One region of the Microbacterium sp. EF45047 genome, then DNA from elsewhere that is predicted to be linked to it. Evidence: predicted binding sites of a transcription regulator. Region 1 holds the regulator's gene; the other holds the start of a gene.
What was found. The regulator HrcA, encoded in region 1, represses chaperone genes, less so after heat shock. The targets are predictions, from matches to a motif close to TTNGCACTCGNNNNNNNCGAGTGCNAA.
Positions count from the first base shown of each region.

Region 2: the regulator HrcA is predicted to act here: its motif matches at 4,257-4,283, upstream of groES (co-chaperone GroES).

Region 1 covers NZ_CP069429.1:1,499,969-1,511,487, forward strand. Annotated here, with positions in the region: gene JRG78_RS07235 (PhoH family protein) at 1-724, opposite strand, end outside; gene JRG78_RS07240 (HIT domain-containing protein) at 819-1,166, opposite strand; gene JRG78_RS07245 (16S rRNA (uracil(1498)-N(3))-methyltransferase) at 1,183-1,911, opposite strand; gene dnaJ (molecular chaperone DnaJ) at 1,925-3,031, opposite strand; gene hrcA (heat-inducible transcriptional repressor HrcA) at 3,065-4,102, opposite strand; gene hemW (radical SAM family heme chaperone HemW) at 4,143-5,420, opposite strand; gene JRG78_RS07265 (DUF1990 family protein) at 5,420-6,073, opposite strand; gene JRG78_RS07270 (ABC transporter family substrate-binding protein) at 6,221-7,939, opposite strand; gene JRG78_RS07275 (ABC transporter ATP-binding protein) at 8,164-10,095, opposite strand; gene JRG78_RS07280 (ABC transporter permease) at 10,092-11,027, opposite strand; gene JRG78_RS07285 (ABC transporter permease) at 11,029-11,519, opposite strand, start outside.
Region 2 covers NZ_CP069429.1:485,717-497,235, reverse strand. Annotated here, with positions in the region: gene JRG78_RS02430 (ABC transporter ATP-binding protein) at 1-327, shown strand, start outside; gene JRG78_RS02425 (ABC transporter ATP-binding protein) at 324-1,211, shown strand; gene JRG78_RS02420 (ABC transporter substrate-binding protein) at 1,300-2,568, opposite strand; gene rarD (EamA family transporter RarD) at 2,835-3,761, opposite strand; gene groES (co-chaperone GroES) at 3,875-4,171, opposite strand; gene JRG78_RS02405 (THUMP-like domain-containing protein) at 4,646-5,830, shown strand; gene JRG78_RS02400 (hypothetical protein) at 5,831-6,622, opposite strand; gene JRG78_RS02395 (hypothetical protein) at 6,991-7,455, opposite strand; gene tsaD (tRNA (adenosine(37)-N6)-threonylcarbamoyltransferase complex transferase subunit TsaD) at 7,452-8,510, opposite strand; gene rimI (ribosomal protein S18-alanine N-acetyltransferase) at 8,507-9,355, opposite strand; gene tsaB (tRNA (adenosine(37)-N6)-threonylcarbamoyltransferase complex dimerization subunit type 1 TsaB) at 9,352-9,948, opposite strand; gene tsaE (tRNA (adenosine(37)-N6)-threonylcarbamoyltransferase complex ATPase subunit type 1 TsaE) at 10,174-10,671, opposite strand; gene alr (alanine racemase) at 10,668-11,519, opposite strand, start outside.

The DNA.
Region 1 (11,519 bases):
TGGTGCCGAACCCGAGGCGGGTGAGGAACATCTTCATCTGCTCGGGCGTGGTGTTCTGCGCCTCGTCCAGCACCACGAAGGAGTTGTTCAGGGTGCGGCCGCGCATGTACGCCAGCGGCGCGACCTCGATGGTGCCGGTCGCGATCAGCCGCGGCACGATCTCGGGGTCCATCATCTCGTTCAGCGCGTCGTACAGCGGCCGCAGATACGGGTCGATCTTGTCGGTCAGGGTGCCGGGCAGGAACCCGAGCCGCTCCCCCGCCTCGACCGCCGGCCGGGTGAGGATGATCCGGTCGACCTCCTTGCGCTGCAGCGCCTGCACGGCCTTCGCCATCGCCAGGTAGGTCTTGCCGGTGCCGGCCGGGCCGATCCCGAACACGATCGTGTTCTGGTCGATCGCGTCGACGTACTCCTTCTGCCCGGGGGTCTTCGGCCGGATCACCTTGCCGCGGGTGGACAGGATCGCCTCGGCGAGCAGCTCGCTCGGGCGCACGTTCTCGTCGCGGCGCAGCATCCGGGCGGAGTTCTCCACGTCCGCCGGCCCCAGGTCGTGCCCGGCCTTCGTCATCGCGATCAGCTCGTCCACCAGGGTCTTCGCCGCCGCGACGTCGGCGTCCGCGCCCGTCAGCGTGATCTCGTTGCCGCGCACGAGGACCTGCACGGACGGATGCTGACGCTCCAGCACCCGCAGCAGGCGGTCCTGCGGGCCGAGCAGCTGCACCATCGCGACGCCGTCGGCGTAGATGCGCTCGGTCCGCTGCTGTCCGTTCCGCTCCGCGTCGGTCCGCTCGGGATCCGCCCCGTCGGGGCGCTGCTCGTCAGGCACCGACGCTCTTCTCGTCGAGGCCGCCGGCGAGCACGTGCGCGTGCACGTGGAAGACGGTCTGACCGGCCCCGGCCCCGGTGTTGAAGACGAGACGGAAATCGCCGTCGGCGTGCTCGTCGGCGAGCCGCTTCGCGACCTCGACCATCTCGGCCAGCAGGCCGGGATCGCCGGCGGCGAGCTCGGTCACGTCGCGGTACTCCTCGGTCTTCGGGATCACCAGCAGGTGCACCGGCGCCTGCGGGGCGATGTCGCGGAGCGCGAACACGCGGTCGGTCTCGGTGAGGATCTCACCGGGGATCTCCCCGTTCCGGATGCGGGTGAAGATCGAGGGTTCCGTCATAGACGCCAGTCTACGGTCACCACCGGCCGAGGATGCCGGACAGCACGGCGATCGCGGCGGGCCCTGCCGTCGAGGTGCGCAGCACGGTGTCGCCCAGGCGCACCCGCTCCGCGCCGGCCTCCTCGAGCCGGGCGAGCTCCTCCGGGGCGATGCCGCCCTCGGGTCCCACCACGAGCAGCACATCCCTGCCGTCCGGGCGGATGCCGGTGAGGCGGTGCTCCGCGGTCGGGTCGAGCACGAGCATCCGTTCGGCCTGCGCCCGTGCCGCCAGCTGCGCGGTGCTGTGCACCTCGGTCACGTCCGGCACCCACGCCCGGTGCGCCTGCTTCGCCGCCTCGCGCACGATCGCGGCCCAGCGCTCGCGTCCCTTCGCCGCCTTCGCCCCCTCCCAGCGGGACACGCTCCGCGCGGCCTGCCACGGGATGATGCCGTCCACCCCGAGCTCGCACGCGGCCTGCACCGCGAGCTCGTCGCGGTCTCCCTTCGCCAGCGCCTGCGCCAGCAGGATGCGGGAGGAGGGCGGTTCGTGCGTGCGCCGCTCGGTGACCCGCACCGTCACCTGGCTGGCGGAGACGTCCTCCACCGTGCCGGTGAGCCAGACGCCGGAGCCGTCGCCGATGGTGACCGTCTCGCCGACGCGGACGCGCCGGACCACGGCGGCGTGCTTGGCCTCCGCACCGGTGAGCACGACGGTCTCGCCGACCTCGGCATCCGTGCTGGCGGGGGCCAGGAAGTGCAGCGCCATCTCCGCGCCCCGCTCAGTGCCCGCGCAGGCGGTCGCGCAGCTTTGAGAACAGCCCCTGCTGGAACTGCGCCAGCTTCGGCTGCGGCGGCTTGGCCTTGCGGGCGAAGTCCTCGATGAGCTTGCGCTGCGCGGAGTCGAGCTTGGTGGGCGTGACCACCTGCACGCCCACCCGCAGGTCGCCGCGCTGCGTGCCGCGCAGCGGGGTGATCCCGCGCCCGGCGATCGTGAGCACGTCGCCGGACTGGATGCCGGGCCGGATCTCCAGGTCGACCGGGCCGTCGAGCGCCTCGATCGTCGTGGTCGTGCCGAGGATGGCATCCGTCATCGCCACCTCGAGCGTCGCGAGCAGGTCGTCGCCGTCGCGGCTGAACACCGGATGCGGGGCGACGGTGACCTCGACGTACAGGTCGCCGTTCGGGCCGCCGGCGCGGCCGACCTCGCCGGAGCCCGGCAGCTGCAGGCGCAGCCCGGTCTCGACGCCGGCCGGGATGTCGAGCGAGACGGTGCGCCGGGAGCGGACCCGTCCCTGCCCGCCGCACGCGCCGCACGGGTACGGGATGCGGGTGCCGAAGCCCTCGCAGCTGCCGCACGGCTGCGAGGTGATGACGTTGCCGAGCAGGCTGCGCACCTGGCGCTGCACGTGCCCGGTGCCGCCGCACACGTCGCAGGTCACCGGAGAGGTGCCCGGCTGGCAGCAGCTGCCCTTGCAGGTCTCGCACAGCACGGCGGTGTCCACCTCGATGTCGCGGTGGGTGCCGAAGACGACATCGCCGAGGTCGAGGGTGACCCGCACCAGGGCGTCCTGCCCGCGCTCGCGGCGGGAGCGGGGACGGCCGCCGCGGGCGCCGCCGGCCGCGCCGAAGAACGTCTCGAAGATATCGCCGAAACCGCCGAACCCGCCGAAGGAGCCGTTCGCGTCGCCGCCCATGTCGTAGCGGCGGCGGGACTCCTCGTCGCTGAGCACGTCGTACGCGTGCGTGACGAGCTTGAAGCGCTCGGCGGCCTCCTCCCCCGGGTTCACGTCCGGGTGCAGCTGGCGCGCCAGGCGCCGGTAGGCCTTCTTGATCTCATCCTGGGTGGCATCGCGAGACACCCCGAGGACCTCATAGTGGTCCGCCACGGTCACCTTTCTGGATCTGTTCTCCGCACCGCCTCAGCGGGCGGCTTCGTCTTCCTCGAGCAGCTTCGAGAGGTAGCGCGCCACCGCCCGGGCGGCGGCGAGGTTGGTCGGGTAGTCCATCCGCGTCGGGCCCATCACGCCCACCCGCGCGGTGCCGCCCGGGGCGGCGTAGTTGCTCGCCACGATCGACGCCTCACCGAGGCCGAACGGCGCGTTCTCGGTGCCGATGCTCGCCGCGAGCCCGTGCTCGTCGGTGACCATCTCGCTCATCAGCTTCAGCAGCGTCACCTGCTCCTCGATCGCCTCCAGGAGCGGGTGGATGCTGCCGCGGAAGTCCTGCTCCCGGCGCGCGAGCGTGGCCGCACCGGCCATCACCAGCCGGTCCTGCCGGAACTCCTCGAGCTCCTCGGCGATCACCCCGCCCAGCGTGAGCAGGGCGGGGTGCGTGCGGGTCGCCGACGGCTCCGGGTCCACGATGGTCTGCACCCGCTCGGAGGCGTCGCCCACGGCGCGCCCGGTGATCAGCGAGGCCAGGCGCGCGCGCAGCACGGCCACGTCCTCGGCGTCCACGTCGATGGGCAGGTGCGCGATGCGCTGCGACACGCCGCCGGCATCCGTCACCAGGATCACCAGCAGGCGGTTCGGGGCGAGCGAGACCAGCTCGACGTGCGTGATGTGCGCCCGGGCGAAGGACGGGTACTGCGCGAGCGCGACCTGGCCGGTCAGACGGGTGAGCACCCGCACGGTCCGCGCCATCAGGTCGTCGAGGTCGCTGGGGTCGGAGAGGAAGGACTCGATCGCCTTCCGCTGCGCGCTGGACAGCGGGCGCAGCTGGGCGAGGTGGTTCACGAAGACGCGGTAGCCCTTGTCGGTCGGCACGCGCCCCGAGGACGTGTGCGGCGCCGTGATGAGCTCCTCGTCCTCCAGCTGCGCCATGTCGTTGCGGATCGTCGCGGCGGACACCCCGAAGGCGTGCCGCTCGACGATGGACTTGCTGCCGACCGGCTCGTGGGTCTCCACGTAGTCCTGCACGATCGCCCGGAGGACCTGCAGCCCGCGCTCTGTGACCATCATCCCTCCCGCTGGCACTCGGCCACTCTGAGTGCCAATTCTACCGCGTGAGGGCGCGCACGACGGCGTCCGCGAGGAGGCGCCCGCGCAGGGTCAGGCGCACCGCGCGGTCGCGCACGGCCGCCGCGGGGTCGATCAGGCCGTCCGCGATGAGGCCGGCGACGCGGTCGCGATTCCCGTCCGGCAGCTCCGCGATGGGGATGCCCTCGGCGATGCGGCTGCGCAGCAGCACGCTCTCCAGCATCCGCGCCTCCGGGTCGGGCTGCTCGCGGCCGGCCGCGGGCGACTCCCCCGCCGCGAGCCGCTGCGCGTAGGCGGCGGGGTGCTTCACGTTCCACCAGCGCAGCCCGGCCACGTGGCTGTGCGCCCCGGGCCCGAAGCCCCACCAGTCGTGGCCGCGCCAGTAGGCGAGGTTGTGCCGGGAGCGGTTGTCGTGCACGGTGCCGGCGCCCGCGCCGACCTCCGCGCCCGTCTCGGCCCCTGAGCCTGCCGAAGGGCGCGCCCAGTTGCTCACCTCGTACCAGGCGTACCCGGCGCCGGCGAGCCGGGCGTCCGCCAGCTCGTACATGTCCGCCTGCAGGTCGTCGTCCGGCGCCGGCACCTCGCCGCGGCGGATGCGGCGGGCCAGGCCCGTGCCCTCCTCGATGATGAGCGCGTACGCGGAGATGTGGTCGGGCTCCAGGGCGAGCGCGGCGTCCAGGGAGCGCTCCCAGTCGGACAGGGACTCGCCGGGGGTGCCGTAGATGAGGTCCACGCTCACCGCGAGCCCCGCCTCACGGGCGGCGTGCACGGCCGCGGCGACGTTCTCCGGCCGGTGGGTGCGGTCCAGCACCGCCAGCACGTGCGGGACGGCGGACTGCATCCCCACCGACATCCGGGTGACGCCGGCCGCCGCGAGTTCGCGCGCGACGCCGGGCGTGACCGTGTCGGGGTTGGCCTCGACGGTGACCTCCGCGCCGTCGCGCAGCCCGAACGCGTCCACGGCGGTCTGCAGCATCCGCGCCAGGTCCCCGGCCGGCAGCAGCGTGGGCGTGCCGCCGCCGAAGAACACGGTGTCCATCGGGCGCACGCCCCCGGCATCCGCGAGCACGTCGCGCGCGAGCGCGATCTCCGCGGCGACCGTGGTGGCGTAGTCCTCCTGGCGGGCGCCGCGCAGCTCGGTGGCGGTGTACGTGTTGAAGTCGCAGTACCCGCAGCGGACGCGACAGAACGGCACGTGCAGGTACGCCGAGAACGGAGTCGCCGGATCGACGCGGACGGATGCCGGCAGGCGCCCGTCCGGCGGAGCCGGGTCGCCCAGAGGCAGCGGTCCTGCCATCAGACCGGGGTGGCGTACAGCGGGGAGATCGCCCGCAGGTAGCGGGCGAACAGCTCACGGCGGCGGCGCTTCACCAGCGCCGGCACCAGGCGGTAGAGCAGCGCGACGGGAGCGTCGAAGGCGCGCACGGTGAACCACACCTCGTCGCTGTCCTCGCGCCAGTCGACGTCGAACGACTCCTCGCCGCTGACCACGGAGCCGCCGACGGTGCCGAGCACGAAGCCGATGCGGCGGCGCTCCTCGGTGACCGAGATCACCCGCAGCTCGGCGTCGGCGCGCATCCCGGCGACCCGGCCGCGCACCTTCAGGGTCGTGCCGGGGGCGACGAACGGCGTGCCCTCGGCGTCGAAGCGCTGCTCGGTCTGCGGGCGGCTCGGGGCGATCGGGGCGCCCTCGGCGTCGAAGCTGACGCCCGTGTAGCCGGGACTGGCGGCGGGCCGCAGGTCGGCGAGCTCGAGGCCCGCCGCGCGCTGCGCGGTCCACGACAGCAGCGCCTCGCCGGCGACCCGGAAGCGCTCCTCGCCGCTGCCGATGCGCCACGACTCCTCGGCGGGGATGCTGCGCTCCGGCGGATACTGCATGAGGTCCGGCGCATGGGTGGCACCGACCGCGGCGTAGTCCACCGTGCCTTCTCGGAATGTTCCGCGACGCATGGGGACAAGCCTAGACGGCGTACCTGGACGGCGTCCCCAGCGGATGCCGGGTGGCGTCCCTTCCTCCGGATGCCGCCCGGGGACGGCGACGGGGCCGGTGGCGAACCACCGGCCCCGCTTCAGGAGGCTGCGACGCGAGCGCCGTGCTTACTCCTTCTCGTAGCCCACGTTCTCGACGGGCTGGACGCCGAACAGGTCGAGACCGACGTACGGCTCCGGCGTGAGGTTGGCCAGGCCCTCCTTGACGGTCCAGATCTCCGGGCCGTTGAACAGCGGCATGACGCCCCAGGTCTGAGCGTAGATCTCGGCCTCGAGCTCCATCGCGGCCTTGGTCTGCTCCTCCGGGTCGGTGATCGTCTCGATCTCCTCGTGGATCTTCTTGTCGATCTCCGGGGTGCCGGTGCCGGACAGGTTCAGGCTGCTGTCGGAGCAGTAGAGCTGGCAGAACCACGCGGCGCCGAACGGGTCGGAGGACGTGAAGTTCAGCAGGAAGATGTCCCAGTTCTTGGACGTGTAGTCGTCCGCGAAGTCCGCCGAGGGGCGGATCTGGACATCGACCTCGACGCCGATCTCCTTCAGCTGGGACTGGACGGCGAGGCCGCGCGCACGGGCGGTCTCGGTGTCGCTGTGGATCGGGAACACGATCGACAGGCGGACGCCGTCCTTCTCGCGGATGCCGTCCTCACCGGGCACCCAGCCGGCCTCGTCGAGCAGCTCCTTGGCGTGCTCCACGTCGCCGTCCTTGCGGCCGGCCTTCTCCAGCGAGTTGCTGTAGCCGGGCTGGAACGAGAACAGCGTGAGCGAGCCGGCCGGCTCCTCGGTGTAGTTCAGGCCGTCCCAGGTGATCTCCTTGAGCTGCTCGATGCTGATCGCGGAGAAGATCGCCTCGCGGACCTCGAGCTCGGCGAGGGCGGGCTTCTCGGAGTCGAGCTCGAGCAGCGCGTTCGCCGTGGCCTGGCCCCGGTAGGTCTTCACGCCCTCGAGGTCGGCGACCTGGGCGAGGTGGTCGGCGGTGCCGGTCTCGGCCATGTCGACCTCGTCGTTGCGCAGGGCGTTGACGGCCGCGTTCGGCTCCATCTGGATGAAGGTGACCTTGTCGAGCAGCGGCTCGTTGCCCCACCACTTCTCGTTCGGGACGAGGGTGACCACGCCGCCGGCCTTGTCGAAGTTCTCGATGGTGTACGGGCCGGCGCCCCACTCCGGGTGCCAGTCGCCGAGGAAGGCGGTGTTGAACAGCTCCGCCGAGTTCACCGCGGGGTGCAGCAGGCCGCCGGTGTAGACCATCTCCGGCCAGGCGAACTTGCCGTCGAAGGTGACGATGACGTCGCGGTCGGTCTCGCCCTTCTCGACGGACTTGATCTCCTTCCAGCCGTCGGTCGCGTTCGGCTGGTACTCCGAGTTGTCGCGCTGGGCGACCCAGGTCGTCTCGAACGACTTCCAGTCGATCGGGGTGCCGTCGTTCCAGACCGCCTTCTCGTTCACCTTGAAGCGGATGACGGTGTTGCCGCCCTCCTCGCCGATCTCGTACTCGTCGAGGTAGGCGTCGTTCTTGTAGACGGTGCCGTCCGGCTCCATCAGAAGGATCTGCGGGGTGTACCACGTCGCGATCTGGGTGACGCGGGCGTCGCCGTCGCTGTGGAAGTGGTTCAGCTGCTCCGCGATGTTCGACACCGGGATGCGCAGCTCACCGCCCTTCTGCAGGTTCTCGCGCGGCTGCGGGTTGTAGTCCGCCCCGGTGACGGTCGTGGGCCCTTCGCCCTCGTTGCCGCCGCCGCCGCCGTTGTTCGCCGTCGAACAACCGCTCATGGCGAGGACGAGAGCGCCGCCGATCGCAGCGGCTCCCATCAGCTTCTTGTGCCGGTTCATGGTTCTCCTTTGTGCCTTTCGGCCTTACTTGGGGATAGGGGCAGGATATGTCTCTGAGACTGCGGTTCAGGCGCGGGGGGACCGAATGTTATCGGACTGTGCACTAAGCGCCGGCGGACCGCAGGCACCCTCCGCCGGGCCGCAGAGGCAGGCTCCCGCCCGGCAGAGGGCAGGCTCCCGCCCGGCCGCGGAAGGTGCGGCCGGGCATCCGAGTTCTCCGCGCGTCAGCTGGCGACGGGCTCGGTCGCGCCGAAGCCCTCGACCGGCAGCACGATGCGCTGGCGCGTGCGCTCGATGTCGGGGTCGGGGATCGGGATCGCCGACAGCAGCGCCTTCGTGTACGGATGCTGCGGGCTGTCGAACACGTCGTCGACGTCGCCGTGCTCCACGAACTCGCCCTTGTACATCACGGCCACGCGGTCGGCGATGTGCCGCACCACGGCGAGGTCGTGCGCGACGAACAGGTAGGACAGCCCCAGGCGCGCCTTCAGCTCGTCGAGCAGGTTGATCACGCCGGCCTGGATCGACACGTCCAGGGCGGAGACCGGCTCGTCGAGGACGACGATCTTCGGGTTCGTCGAGATGGCGCGGGCGATGCCGATGCGCTGACGCTGGCCGCCGGAGAACGCCTGCGGGAAGCGGTCGCTGTGCGCCGGGTCGAGACCGACCAGGCCCATCAGCTCGTCGACGCGGTGGGCCACCTCGTCCTTGTCCATGCCGATGGCGAACATCGGCTCGGCGATGATGTCCCAGACGGTCATGCGCGGGTCCAGGGCGCCCATCGGGTCCTGGAACACGATCTGCAGGTCGCGGCGGACGCGTCGCTCCTCGGCGCGGCCGCGGATGTCGGCGACGCTGGTGCCGGCGATGCGGATGTCGCCGTTCTCCTGCGGCACGAGGTCCATGATCTGCAGCAGCGTCGTGGTCTTGCCGCTGCCGGACTCGCCGACGATCGCGAGCGTCTCGCCCTCGCGGACGTCGAAGCTGATGCCCTTGACCGCCTGCACCTCGCCGACCTTGCGCTTGAAGAACGCGCCCTTCATCAGCGGGAACGTCTTGGTGAGGTTGGTCGCCTCGAGGGTGATCGGGCGCTCCTCACGCGGCACGCGCGCCAGGTCGCTCTCCGGGATGGCCGGCACGGGGTAGACCGGGAGTCCGCCGATGCGGCCCTCGTCGTCGATCTCGTGGGCGCGGATGCAGGCCGCGGTGTGCTCCTCGTGGCCGCCGGTGGCGACCGGGAGGAGGTCGGGCTCGCGCTGCACGCAGGCCTCGATCGCGATCGGGCAGCGCGCGGCGAACGGGCATGCGTCCGGCAGGTCGATGAGCAGCGGCGGGTTGCCCTTGATCGGGATCAGCGGCACCTTCTCGGACTTGTCCACGCGCGGGATCGCGCCCAGCAGGCCGATCGAGTACGGCATCCGGGTGCGGTAGAAGAGCTCGCGCACGGGGGCGTGCTCGACGGGCTTGCCGGCGTACATCACCATCACGTCGTCGGCGGTCTTGGCGACCACGCCCATGTCGTGCGTGATCATGATCATCGCCGCGCCGGTCTCCTGCTGCGCCTTCTCCATCAGGTCGAGGATCTGCGCCTGGATGGTGACGTCGAGCGCGGTGGTGGGCTCGTCGGCGATGATCAGCTTCGGGTCGTTCGCCATCGCGATGGCGATCACGACGCGCTGCCGCATGCCGCCGGAGAACTCGTGCGGGAACGACTTCATGCGCCGCTCCGGGTCGGGGATGCCGACGAGCGTGAGCAGCTCGACCGCCCGGTTCCAGGCGTCCTTCGCCGACAGCCGCCGGTGCACGGTGAGCGCCTCGATGAGCTGGTCGCCGATCGTGTACACCGGGGTGAGCGAGGTGAGCGGGTCCTGGAAGACCATGGCCATGCCGTTGCCGCGGATCATGGACATCTGCTTGTCGGTCTTGCCGAGCAGCTCCTGGCCGTCGAAGACGATCGAGCCGGACACGCGGGCGTTGTCGTCGAGCAGGCCCATGATCGCGAGCGAGGTGACCGACTTCCCGGAGCCGGACTCGCCGACGATGCTGAGCGTCTTGCCGGCCTCCAGGTCGAAGGAGACGCCGCGGACGGCGTCGACGCGCCCCGCCTCGGAGGGGAAGCTGACCTTCAGGTCACGGACGGAGAGAACAGTGCTCATGCGCGGCCTCCTGCCGCCGAGGTGGGATCGAGGGCGTCGCGCAGGCCGTCGGCGATGAGCGACATCGAGACGGTCAGCAGGGTCAGCGCGGCGGCCGGGAAGTAGAACAGCCAGGGGGCGCTGGTGATGGTGCCGGCGCCGTACCCGATCAGGGCGCCGAGCGACACGTCCGGCAGCTTCACGCCGAAGCCGAGGAAGGACAGCGCCGTCTCCGCCATCACGGCGTTGACGATGCCGAGCGTGAAGTTGATCACCAGCAGCGAGCCGATGTTCGGCAGCATGTGCCGGAGCACGACCCGGAACCCGGAGATGCCGGCGTAGCGGGCGGCGTGGATGTACTCGCGCTCGCGCAGGGAGAGCGACAGCGTCCAGATGATGCGCGCCGGCATGAACCAGCCGACCACGAACACCAGCACCAGTGAGATCACCAGCCAGTTCCCGCCGGCGTCGTTGGAGATCATCGACAGGATCAGGAAGTTCGGGATCACCATCATGAAGTGGATCAGGAACAGCATGATCCGCTCATACGGGCCCCCGAAGTAGGCGGCCGTGGCGCCGACGATCGCGGAGACGACGGTCGTGCCGACCGCGACGACCACGGCGATCATGAGCGACCGCTGCAGGCCGACCGCCACCTGGGCGAAGTTGTCGTTGCCGGAGCCGTTCGTGCCGAACCAGTGGTCGCCGTTGGGCGCGTCGCGCAGGGACAGGAAGTCCAGCTCGGTGTGGCTGTACGGCGCCACCAGCGGGCCGATGATCGCGAACAGCACGAGCAGCAGGAACACGATCACGCCGGCCACGGCCGGACGGTTGCGCAGGAAGCGGCGGGTGTACAGCCGCCACTTGGAGGTGCGCTTGCGGGGCAGGCGCTGGGCGGTGGTGTCCGGGCCGACCGGCGGCTGGACGACGGGGTCGATCATTTCCGTGGACATGTCAGCTCACCCGCACTCTCGGGTCGAGGGCGACGACGGCGATGTCGGCCAGGATCGCGCCGATCGCGGTCATCAGCGCGCCGAACGCGGCGATCGCCACGGTGCCGTGGATGTCGTTGGTCGCGAGGGTCTGCAAGAAGTACCGTCCCATGCCGTTCCAGTTGAAGATCGTCTCGGTCAGCACGGCGCCGGTGAACACGCCGGGGATGGTGAAGGCGACCTGGGTCGTGACCGGGATGAGGGAGGTGCGCAGCGCGTGCTTGCGCACCGCCTGCGCCTTGGTCAGGCCCTTCGCACGCGCGGTGCGCACGTAGTCGGCCTTGATGTTGTCGAGGAGGAGGGAGCGCTGCAGGAAGTGGTAGCCGGCGTAGCCGGTGAGCACGAGGGCCAGCGTCGGCAGGAACAGGTGCTGGAGCGTGTCGATGAGCACCGGGAAGAATCCGGTCACCCCCTGGCTCGCCGAGCCGGTGACGTAGAAGACGCGGGTGCCGA
Region 2 (11,519 bases), 1.0 Mb from region 1:
CAGTCGCTGCTGGACCACATCCTCGACCTGAAGGAGCACGGCATGACCGTGCTGTTCGTCGAGCACGACATGCACATGGTGCGGCACATCGCCGACTGGGTGGTCGTGATGGCCGAGGGCCGCGTGGTCGCCGAGGGTCCGCCGGAGACGGTGATGGAGGACCCGGCCGTGGTCGACGCGTACCTGGGTGCGCACCAGGACGTCGACCTCGGTGCCGTGACCGGCCGGATCCCGGTGGTGTCGGATGCCACGGCGACGAAGCTGCGCGAGAAGATCGAGACCGAGGCGGAGGCCGAGCTCGAGGCCTCGAAGGAGGACGAGTCATGACGGATGCCACAAACCCGAGCGTCCCCGCCGGGGGCGGGGACGTCGTCCCTTCGACAGGCTCAGGGCAGGCGACGCCGAGCGTCCCCGCCGAGGGCGGGGACGTCGTCCCTTCGACAGGCTCAGGGCAGGCGACGCCGAGCGTCCCCGCCGAGGGCGGGGACGTCGTCGTCGAGCTCACCGACGTCCACGCCGGGTACCTCCCCGGCGTGAACATCCTCAACGGCGCGAACCTCGTCGCCCGCAAGGGCGAGCTGATCGGCATCATCGGCCCGAACGGCGCCGGCAAGTCGACGCTGCTGAAGGCGATCTTCGGCCTGGTGCAGGTGCGCGCGGGCGACATCACCGTGAACGGCGAGAGCATCGTCGGGCTGAAGGCCGACAAGCTGGTCAAGCGCGGCGTCGCCTTCGTGCCTCAGACGAACAACGTGTTCCCGTCGCTGACGATCGCCGAGAACCTGCAGATGGGGCTGTACCAGAATCCGAAGATCTATGCCGAGCGGCTGGAGTTCGTCACCGGCATCTTCGCCGAGCTCGGCAAGCGGCTGAACCAGCGCGCCGGCTCGCTGTCCGGTGGCGAGCGCCAGATGGTCGCGATGTCCCGGGCGCTGATGATGGACCCGTCCGTGCTGCTGCTCGACGAGCCGTCGGCGGGGCTGTCCCCGGTGCGTCAGGATGACGCGTTCATCCGCGTCTCCGACATCAACAAGGCAGGCGTGACGACGATCATGGTGGAGCAGAACGCCCGCCGCTGCCTGCAGATCTGCGATCGGGGCTACGTCCTCGACCAGGGCCGCGACGCCTATGAGGGCTCCGGCCGCGATCTGCTGAACGACCCGAAGGTGATCGGCCTGTACCTCGGGACGCTCGGCACCGACGCCGCCTGAGCCACGAACGGCGGCGCCTGAGCCACGAACCGCGCACACGACGAGGGCCTCCGGATGCGGCATCCGGAGGCCCTCGTCGTGAGTGGGATCAGTTGATCCGCTCGTAGGTGTTGTCGGCGCCGTACTGGAACACGCCGATCGCCGCGCCCTTCGGGTCGCCGTTCTCATCGAACGTGATCTCACCGGAGTAGCCGTCGTAATCGGCGGTGCCGCCCTCGTTGATGATCTTCGCGCAGTCGGCGAAGCTGGTGCACTTCTCGCCGTCGCCGGAACCGCCGGAGACCTCCTGCATCTTCTCGGCGATGTCGACGCCCTCGGTCGAACCCGCCGCGAGCGACGCCAGGGCCATCAGCACGACCGCGTCGTAGGCCTCGGCCGCGTAGGTGAAGTCCTCCACCTCGCTGTTGCCCTCACCGGTCCAGTACTCCTGGAGTCGATCGGTGAAGTCGTCCTCGAGCGCGGGGCCGGGCTTGGTGCCCTTGGCGCCCTCGAGCTTGACCGCCGGGAGCTCGGTGTCGTACGTGTTCGACAGGTTGCCGTCGACGAGGTAGAACTTGCTCGGGTCGAAACCGGCGTTCACCAGCAGCGGCGCGATCGTCTTGAACTCGTCGTAGGAGACCACCGCGATCGCGTCGGGGTTGGCCGCCATGATGGTCGACACCTGGGCGTCGAACTGCGCGTCGCCGATGTTGAACGACGCGTCCGCGACGACCTCGCCGCCGGTGCCCTCGAACGTCGTCTTGATGGCGTCGAACAGACCGGTGCCGTAGGCGTTGTTCTGGTAGATGATGCCGAGCGACTTGTGCCCGTCCTCGGCGATCAGGTTGCCCAGCACCTCCCCCTGGAGCAGGTCGCTCGGCGCGGTGCGGAAGTAGAGGCCGTTGTCGTCCCAGGCGGTGAAGTCCGGCGAGGTGTTCGACGGCGAGATCGTGATGATGCCGGCGCCGACGTTGCCGTCGAGGATCAGCTTCGACACCGCCGACGAGGCGGCGCCGACGATGCCGGCCACGCCCTCGCTCTGCAGCTTGGTGATCGAGGTCTCGTAGGCCTTGGTGTCGGTGTCGCCCTCGTCCTCGGAGTGCATCTCGATGGTGACGCCCGCGTCGGCCTCGTTGATCTCCTGCACGGCGAGCCCGACGCCGGACTCCATCGGCGGGCCCAAGAATGCCAGGGATCCGGTCTGCGGAAGCAGTGAGCCCAGCTTCAGGGTGAGGTCCGCGGCCGGCTTCTCGCCGCCGCCCTCGTTCGGCTCCTCGGCCGGCGTGTTGCTGCAGCCGGCGATCACCAGTGCGGAGGCGCTGATCATCGCTGCCCCGGCGAAGATCCTCGCGGTGCGCGAGCTTTTCAGTGCGTTCATGTTGCTCCCTTGCATATACGAACGGGGTCATGCCCCACCGATGCCTCTTACCCTAGGCGGAAGACACGCCGGAGCGAGGGCATTTCTGTCTCGGTCGCCTAACGATCCGGCAGGCCGGTTCCGCGGCTGCAGCGCGGGTGAGCGGATGCCGCGGACAGGGGCGAGCGGAAGCCTCGGACAGGGGCGAGCGGAAGCCTCGGACAGGGGCGAGCGGATGCCTCGGGCAGGGGCGAGCGGATGCCTGTCGATGCGTCCGGCCGGGGCGCTCAGACGAGTTCGGCGGGCGCCTCGCGGCGGCCGCGTCGCGCCTGCGCGATGAGGTCGGCGACGAAGACCGCGATCGCGATCCAGACGAGCAGGAAGCCCGCCCAGCGCTCCGGCGGCATCGGCTCACCCAGCAGCGCCCAGCCGACGAGGAACTGCATGATCGGCGTGATGAACTGGATCATGCCGACCAGGCTCAGATCGACCCGGCGAGTGCCCGCGGCGAACAGCAGCAGCGGCACGGCCGTGGCCACGCCGGCGAACGCGACCAGCGCGGTGTGCGCGGGCCCGACCGCGCCGAAAGTGACATCGGTGGTCTGTGCCACGACGATGAGGGTCACGACGGCGATCGGGATCAGCCAGAACGACTCGAGCGTGAGCCCGCTGACGGCGTCGACCGCCGGGCCGATCTTCTTCTTGACCAGGCCGTACACGCCGAAGGACGCCGTGAGCGACAGCGCGATCCACGGGAACGCGCCGTACGCGACGATGATCACGACGACGGCCACCACGGCGATGGCGATCGCGGTCCACTGCAGGCGCGTGATCCGTTCGCGCAGCACGAAGACCCCGAGCAGCACGGTGAAGATGGGGTTGATGAAGTAGCCGAGGCTGGTCTCCACGATGTGCCCGGTCAGGGTGCCGATCAGGAACACCTGCCAGTTGACGTAGATGAGCAGGCCCGCGAGGGCGGTCCAGCCGAGCAGCCGGGGCTGACGCACGATCGCCCCGAACGCCGCCCAGCCGCGCGTGACGGCGAGCAGCAGCAGGCAGAATGCGAACGACAGCAGCACCCGCCACGCCACGACCTCCCACGGGCCGGTCGGCGTCAGAATGAGGAAGTAGAGCGGCAGCACGCCCCAGATCAGGTAGGCCGTGACGGTGAAGACGATGCCGCTGGTCTTCGTCCGATCAGGCACTGTGCTCACCGATCAACCCTACTCCTCGGGATGTTTCTGCTCGGGCGGCGGGGCCCGCCGCGGACGACGCAGGGCCCGGATGCCGTGGCATCCGGGCCCTGCGGGCCGACATGTCGGAAGGATCAGCGGACGACGACCGCCAGGACGTCGCGGGCCGACAGCACGAGGTACTCCTCGGTGCCGAACTTCACCTCGGTGCCGCCGTACTTGCTGTAGAGCACGCGGTCGCCGACGGCGACGTCGAGCGGAACACGGTTGCCGTTGTCGTCGATGCGGCCGGGGCCCACGGCCACGACCTCGCCCTCCTGGGGCTTCTCCTTGGCGGTGTCGGGGATGACCAGACCGCTGGCGGTGGTCTGCTCGGCCTCGACCTGCTTGATGACGATGCGGTCCTCGAGCGGCTTGATGGAAACCGACACGGTGTACCTCTTCTTTCTGTACGGAGATCAGAAGACTCGTTAGCACTCTCGCACCGAGGGTGCTAACGCCAGTCTAGGCGGTCGGCTGGCACTCACGCAATGCGAGTGCCAGCGCCTCCCCTCCGGTTGTCGAGCGCCCTTCGACAGGCTCAGGAACCGCACCGCCCAGGCGGAGCGAGACGAAACGCCCCAGCCCGCCAGCTGCCCCCGCGTCGATGGGAGCTTTCCGCACCCCGAACCGCCCCGCGCGATGCGCTTCTCTCCCAGCGACGCCGACGATGACGGCGGACGGGAGATTCCCGCATCCCCCAGCGCCCCAGAGATGCGCTTTCCTCCCGGCGACCGCGACGGCGACGCGGACGGCGACGCCCCTCCCTGCCGTTGAGCGCCCTTCGACAGGCTCAGGAACCGCACCGCCGCAGGCGGAGCGAGACGAAACGCATCGCGCGGGCCGCATAGGCTTGCCGGGTGCAGATGTCCGAGCTCAGCGCCCTGCTCACCCGTGAGGGCCTCGCCCTCCTCGACGAGCTCGGCCCCGTCGGCTCCGCGTCCGACGTCGCCAGGGCGGTGTCGCGGCTGCGTGCGGCCGGCCACTCCCCCGACCTCGTCTCCGCCGTCGTCGGCCAGGCGCACCTGCGCGTCAAGGCTCGCGACAAGTTCGGCGAGTTCGCCGAGCGCATGCTGTTCACCCGCGCTGGTCTGGAACAGGCCACCCGTCTCGGCGTGGCGGCCCTGCACGCGGTCCGGATGCGGCAGGCCGGCATCGCCCGCGTCGCCGACCTGGGCTGCGGCATCGGCGGGGACAGCCTCGCGTTCGCGGCCGCCGGCCTGCGGGTCGATGCCGTCGATGCCGACGAGGTCACCGCCGCGATCGCCGCCTACAACCTCGCCCCGTTCGGTGACGCGGTCACGGTGCGGCACGCGGCGGCGGACGCGGCGCCCGCCGGCGACTCGGCATCCGCCGTGTGGCTCGACCCGGCCCGACGCACCGCCGGCCACAGCGAGACCCGGCGGGTCGCGGCATCAGACTACTCCCCCGCCCTGGACTGGTGTCTCGACCTCGCCACACGGATGCCGACCGGCATCAAGCTCGGCCCCGGCCTCGACCGCGACCTCGTCCCCTCGGACGTCGAAGCCCAGTGGGTCAGCGCCGACGGCAGCGTCGTCGAGCTGGTGCTGTGGAGCCGGGAGCTCGCGCGCGAGGGCATCCGTCGCGCGGCGCTGGTCGTGCACGGCGATCGCACCGACGAGATCACGGCACCCGCGGATGCCGAGGACGAGCCCGTGCGCCCGCTGGGCGCGTACCTGCACGAGCCGGACGGCGCCGTCATCCGCGCCCGGCTCATCGGCGAGGCGGCACGGATGCTGGATGCCGGCATGCTCGACGAGAGCATCGCCTACCTCACCGGTGACGCCGCCCTGACGAGCCCGTTCGTGCAGTCGTTCCGCGTGCGCGAGACGATGCCCGCCCACGTCAAGACCATCAACGCGGCTCTGCGCGCCCACGATATCGGGCGGCTCGAGATCAAGAAGCGCGGCATGGATGTCGACCCCGCCGCGTTCCGGAAGAAGCTCTCCCTGCGGGGATCGCAGCAGGCGACGCTGATCCTCACCCGGACGTCCGGCGGGCGCGTCGCGATCCTCGCGGACCGCGTCTGATCACTGGTACTCGCCGGTGGTGTCGTCGATCGTGGCGCACTCACCGGTCTCGGGGCTGCACACCTCGGTCGGGGCGCCGCGCACGACGGTGAGCATCCGCCCGCGGTTGGGCGTCTGCCGCAGCTCGTAGGTCGTGCTCCCGACGGTCAGGTTCAGGTCTGCGGTGGGCCCGGAGCCATCGCAGCTCTGATGAACCGCTGTGCCGCTCACGACCGCAAGGCACCACTGGCCGTCGCGGAAGCCGAACCACACCGGCGACGCGTCGTCGTATCCGACCAGCTGAAGCCCGGGCCCGTCGAAGCCCGCCGCCACGAGGATGCGGGCGTGCACCAGCTCGTCCTGGCTGTACATCGACTCCCATCCCGTGTCCGGCCCGTCGGTGATGACGTGCCGCTGCATGATCAGCCGCTGCCGTCCGTCGACGTCCGTGACGAGGGCGGCCCAGAGGTCGACGAGCTCGCCGTCCTGGCCGAGCTGCAGCCCCGTGCTGAGGCCGAAGGACTCGTCCACCTGCTCACTGCGGAGGCACTGGGACTCGCGCTGCCCGCCGGCGTCGATGACGAGACACTGCTGCGTTCCGTCCTGGGTCGTCGCCTGCCAGACGGTCGCGCCGTGCTTCTCGCCGCGATACACCACCGACCCGGGGTCGAAGTTCTCGGAGTTCTCCAGCTGCGCCCAGACCTCCTCGTGCTCCGCGGGCATCGAGGGAGGGGCGTCGCCCCCGCCGAACAGCAGCCGGCCGGCGCCGAGACCCAGCACGAGGGCGAGGGTCGCGACGGCGGCGAGGATCATCGGCAGCCGGCTGCGGGTCGGCGCCTCGGGATCGGGACGCTCAGAGACCGGGACGGAGGTGTCCGCGGATGCGGAAGGCGTTTCGTCTCGCTCCGCTCGCTCAACGACCGGTGCGGGGCCGACCGGGGAGGGGCCGACCGGGACGGGTGCATCCGCGGATGCGGAGGGCGTTTCGTCTCGCTCCGCTCGCTCAACGACCGGTGAGGGGCCGACCGGCGAGAGGTCGACCGGGGAGGGGCCGACCGGGGAGGCCCCGGCCTCGAGCCGGCGGAGCTCCTCCGCCTCGGCGGCGTCGAGACCCCCGCCGCGCCCCCAGGCGCGTCGTCGGAGCTCCCTCAGCCGATCCGGGTCGGCGGGCCCGGGCATCCCTACCCCATGCTCTCGAACTGCATGGCGGCCCAGATGAGCCAGCCGAGGCTGAACACGGTCGCGGCGATGCCGAGCACCAGCGCCCACATCGCGATCGCGCGGTTCTCGACCGGGCGCCGCAGCGACATGATCGCCGCGATCACCGAGACGACGGCGACCGGGATGCCCCACCCGACGAACATCGAGGTCGCCAGCGCGACGATGGCCGCGAAGAGCGCCCACGGGGCGAGCTTCGCGTCGTCGACAGGCTCGTCCTGCGGCGCACCCTCGACGGAGCGGAACGCGTCGGCGTCGGTCTGAGGTCCACGGGCGATCAGCGCCTCCGGGAGGCGGTACTCCGGCATCCGCCGATACGCGTCACCGGATGCGCGCCGCTCATCGCCGGCCCCGGACCGCGCGACCGGATCCCCCGGCGCGTCCACCTCGGGGCTGACGCCGTCGATGTGCGGCGACGGCTCGGTCATGCGGCACTCACCTGGATCTCGGTGACCGGCAGCGTGGAGTCGGCGCCGAACCCGAGGGTCGACGGCCCGCGGCCCGCGGCGATGAGCTGCGCGGCGAGCGCCGCGATCATGGCCCCGTTGTCGGTGCACAGCGACAGCGGCGGGATGCGCACGGCGACGCCCGCGGCCTCGGCACGCTCGAGCACGACCTCGCGCAACCGGCGGTTGGCGATCACGCCGCCGCCCAGCAGCAGCCTCGGCACGCCCAGGTCGGCGCAGGCGGCGAGCGCCTTCGTGGCGAGCACGTCGACGACCGCCTCGCGGAAGCTCGCGGCGACGTCGGCCACGGGCACCGGATCGCCGTGTGCTTCGGCCCGCTCGATCCAGCGGGCGACGGCGGTCTTCAGGCCCGAGAACGAGAAGTCGTAGCGGTGCTTCGCCATGTCGGATGCCCGGGACAGGCCCCGCGGGAACCGGATCGCGTCCGGGTCGCCCTCGGCGGCCGCGCGGTCGATCTGCGGACCACCCGGATACGGCAGCCCGAGGATGCGGGCGACCTTGTCGAACGCCTCCCCCGCGGCGTCGTCCACCGTCTCGCCGAGGAGCTCGACATCGGTGGTGAGGTCGCGCACGTGCAGGAGCGAGGTGTGCCCGCCGGAGACGAGGAGCGCGATCGTCGGATACTCCAGCGGCGGGGCATCCGGGTCGAGGATGTCCGCAGCGATGTGCCCGACGAGGTGGTTCACGGCGTACAGCGGCTTGCCGAGCGACACCGCCAGGCCCTTCGCCGCGCCGACGCCGACCATCAGGGCGCCGGCCAGTCCTGGACCGCTGGTGACCGCGACGGCGTCCAGGTCTTCCAGCCGCACCTGAGCCTCATCGAGGGCCCGCTCGATCGCGGGCTGGAGTGCCTCCAGGTGGGCGCGCGCGGCGACCTCGGGCACGACGCCGCCGTAGCGGGCGTGCTCGTCCATGCTGGACGCGATCGTGTTGGACAGCAGCGTGCGTCCGCGGACGATGCCGATCCCGGTCTCGTCGCAGCTCGTCTCGATGCCGAGCACCAGGGGTCCGGTCATGCCGTCGCCTCCTCGCGCGAGGTGCCGCCGTCGGACGTGCCCGCCGCGACGGTGCCCGCCGGGTTCCTGTCCGCCGCGACGGTGCCCGCCGGGTTCCTGTCCGCCGCGACGGTGCCCGCCGGGTTCCCGTCCGCCGGGACGGTGCCCGCCGGACTCCTGTCCACCGGAACCTCGTCCGCCCGGGAGGAGTTCTCTCCCTCGGGAGGGGAATCCTGGCGGATCGTTCCTCCCGAGCGTGAGTTCTCCTCCCGAGCGCGAGCGGGGACAGCGTGGCCAGCGGCGTCAACGGTGCCGGCGGGGTCAACGGTGCCAGCGGCAACGGCGCGGTCAACGGTGCCGGCGGGAACGGCGGGGTCAGCGCCGGTGACGGTCGTGCCCTCCCGGGCACGAGCGGCCCACGCCCTCAGGTCGAGCTTCATCACGATCGCGTCGACGTCGTCGGGCTGGTAGTACCGGGGCCGGCGCGCCAGCTCGGCGAAACCCTCGGAGAGGTACAGTCCCTCGGCCCCCGGGTTGTCTGCCCGCACCTCCAGGAACACCTCGCGCGCGCCGCGCTCCGCCGCCTCGGCGAGAAGGGCGCGCAGCAGTGCCCTGCCGCGCCCGGCACCCCGGTGCTCGGCGTCGAACGCGATGGTCTGGATGTCGGCATCCGCCGCGCCCCGCAGCGCGCGCAGGCCGCCGTAGCCGATGACGACGCCGTCCTCCTCGTCCACGAGGTAGTGGTTGTGGGCGCTCGTCAGCTCGGTCGCCATGGTGTCCTCGCTCCACGCGTCGGTCGGGAACGAGCGCCGCTCGATGCGCATGATCGCGTCGAGGTCGTCGATGGTGGCGGTGCGCAGGGTCATGCGCTCACCTTCTTCGGCGCGCCCGGCTGCACGACGTCGGGCGAGCGCAGATACAGCGGCTCGCCATCGGTGAGGATGCGGCCGGCGGCGATCGCCCGTGCGCCCACGCGCGCCAGGTCCACCGCGGACAGCTGCGCAGCCTCGACGACCGGGAGGTCGAGGCCGGTTCCCTGAGCCACGAGGTGCGCCGGTTCGGTCAGACGAGGGATGCCGTCGGCGTCCGTGCCGTCGAAGACACTGACCGCGAGCTCCCGGCGGCGGGCATCCGTCACCACGGCGAAACGCGTGGCACCGCCGTCGAGCGCGGCCAGCGCCGGGGCGAAATGGCTGGGGACGGCGACGACCGGGATGCCGCGGCCGAGCGCGACCGCGCGCGCGGCGGCGATCCCGATGCGCAGCCCGGTGAAGGGACCGGGCCCCATGCCGGCGACGACGTGGGTGAGGGATGCGTCGCGGACGACTTCGGCGAGGAGGTCGCCGATCACCTCGGCGTGGCCGAGCGGGTCGGGGCTGGACGCCTCGGCGACGACGCGGCCGTCGTGATCGATGACGGCGGCGGCCGTCCCGAGTGAAGTGTCGACGGCGAGGATCACACCTCAAGGGTAGTCGGCGCAGGGGCGGCCGGCCGCCGGACGGGTCCGCCGGCGCCGAGGACCCTGAGCTCGTCGAGGACCCTGAGCTCGTCGAAGGGTCCGGATGTCAAGGGGGACGCTTCGACGGGCTCAGCGTCCGCAGGGCTCAGCGTCCGCAGGGCTCAGCGTCCGCGGGGCTCAGCGTCCGCGGGGCTCAGCGTCCGCAGGGCTCAGCGTGCGGCGCGCTCAGCGTGCGGGGGAGCGCTCCACGCGGGTGATCGTGACGATGCGGGGCGCGTCGGTGTCCAGGTCCTCGTCGCCGAGGTCGTCGTCCCCTCCCCCGACCGGGCGTTCGAGCTCGATGTCCCACCAGTCGTCGGCCACGGCATCCGCCATCGGCCGACCCCACTCGATGACGACCACCGACCGGTCGAAGGCGATGTCGAGGTCGTCCAGCTCGGCGGCCGACGACAGCCGGTACGCGTCCACGTGCACGAGCGGGGCGCCGCCGACGAGCGACGGATGGGTGCGGGCGATCACGAACGTGGGGCTCTGCACCGGTCCGCGCACACCGAGCCCTTTCGCGAGACCGCGCGTGAACGTGGTCTTCCCCGCGCCCAGCGGACCGGTGAGCACGAGCAGATCGCCGGGACCGAGCGACGCGCCGATCCTCCGGCCCAGCTCCTCCATGTCGGCCGCGGTCGCGATCTCGTGGCGTCCGGCCAGCTCCGCATCCAGCGTCATGACACGCTCCGCCGCGGCACGCGCGCCCCGATGCGCGTGACGATCTCGTAGTTGACGGTGCCCGCGGCATCCCCCCACTCCGTCGCCGACGGATGCCCCAGTGTCGGGTCGCCGAACACGATCACCTCGTCACCCACCGCGACCTCCTGGTCGCCGACGTCCACGACGAACTGGTCCATCGCCACGCGACCGGCGATGGTGTGGCGGCGCCCGCCGATGAGCACCGGCCCGCGCCCCGAGGCTTGCCGCGGGATGCCGTCGGCGTACCCCAGCGGAACGAGCGCGAGCGTGCTCTCCCGCTCGGTGCGGTGGTCGTAGCCGTACGACACGCCGGCCCCTGCCGGCACCCGGCGCACGGCCGCAACGGCGGCGCGCAGCGTCATCGCCGGCCGCAGCCCGAGATCCGCCGAGCTGCGGTCATTGAACGGCGACAACCCGTAGAGACCGATGCCGATCCGGACCGCGTCCAGGCGCGTCTCCGGCAGGTCTATCGCGGCGGCGGTGGCGGCGAGGTGCCGGATCTCCGGGCGGATGCCGGCCGCCTCCGCGGCATCCGTCCCCTCGAGGAACCGTGCGAGAGCGGCCCGGTCGTCCTCGGGGCTGGTGTTGGAGAGGTGGCTGAAGAGGCCCACGATGCGGATGCGGCCGATCCGCTCGAGCCGCGCGGCCTCGGCGAGCACGCGCGGCCAGTCCTGCGGCGGGACGCCGTTGCGCGACAGCCCGGTCTCGAGCTTGAGGTGCACCGCGGTCGGGGCGGCCACGGATGCCGCATCCGCCGCGGCGAGCAGCTGCGCGAAGGAGGAGATGCCGAGTTCGATGCCGGCCTCGGCGGCGTCGTCGAACCGCCG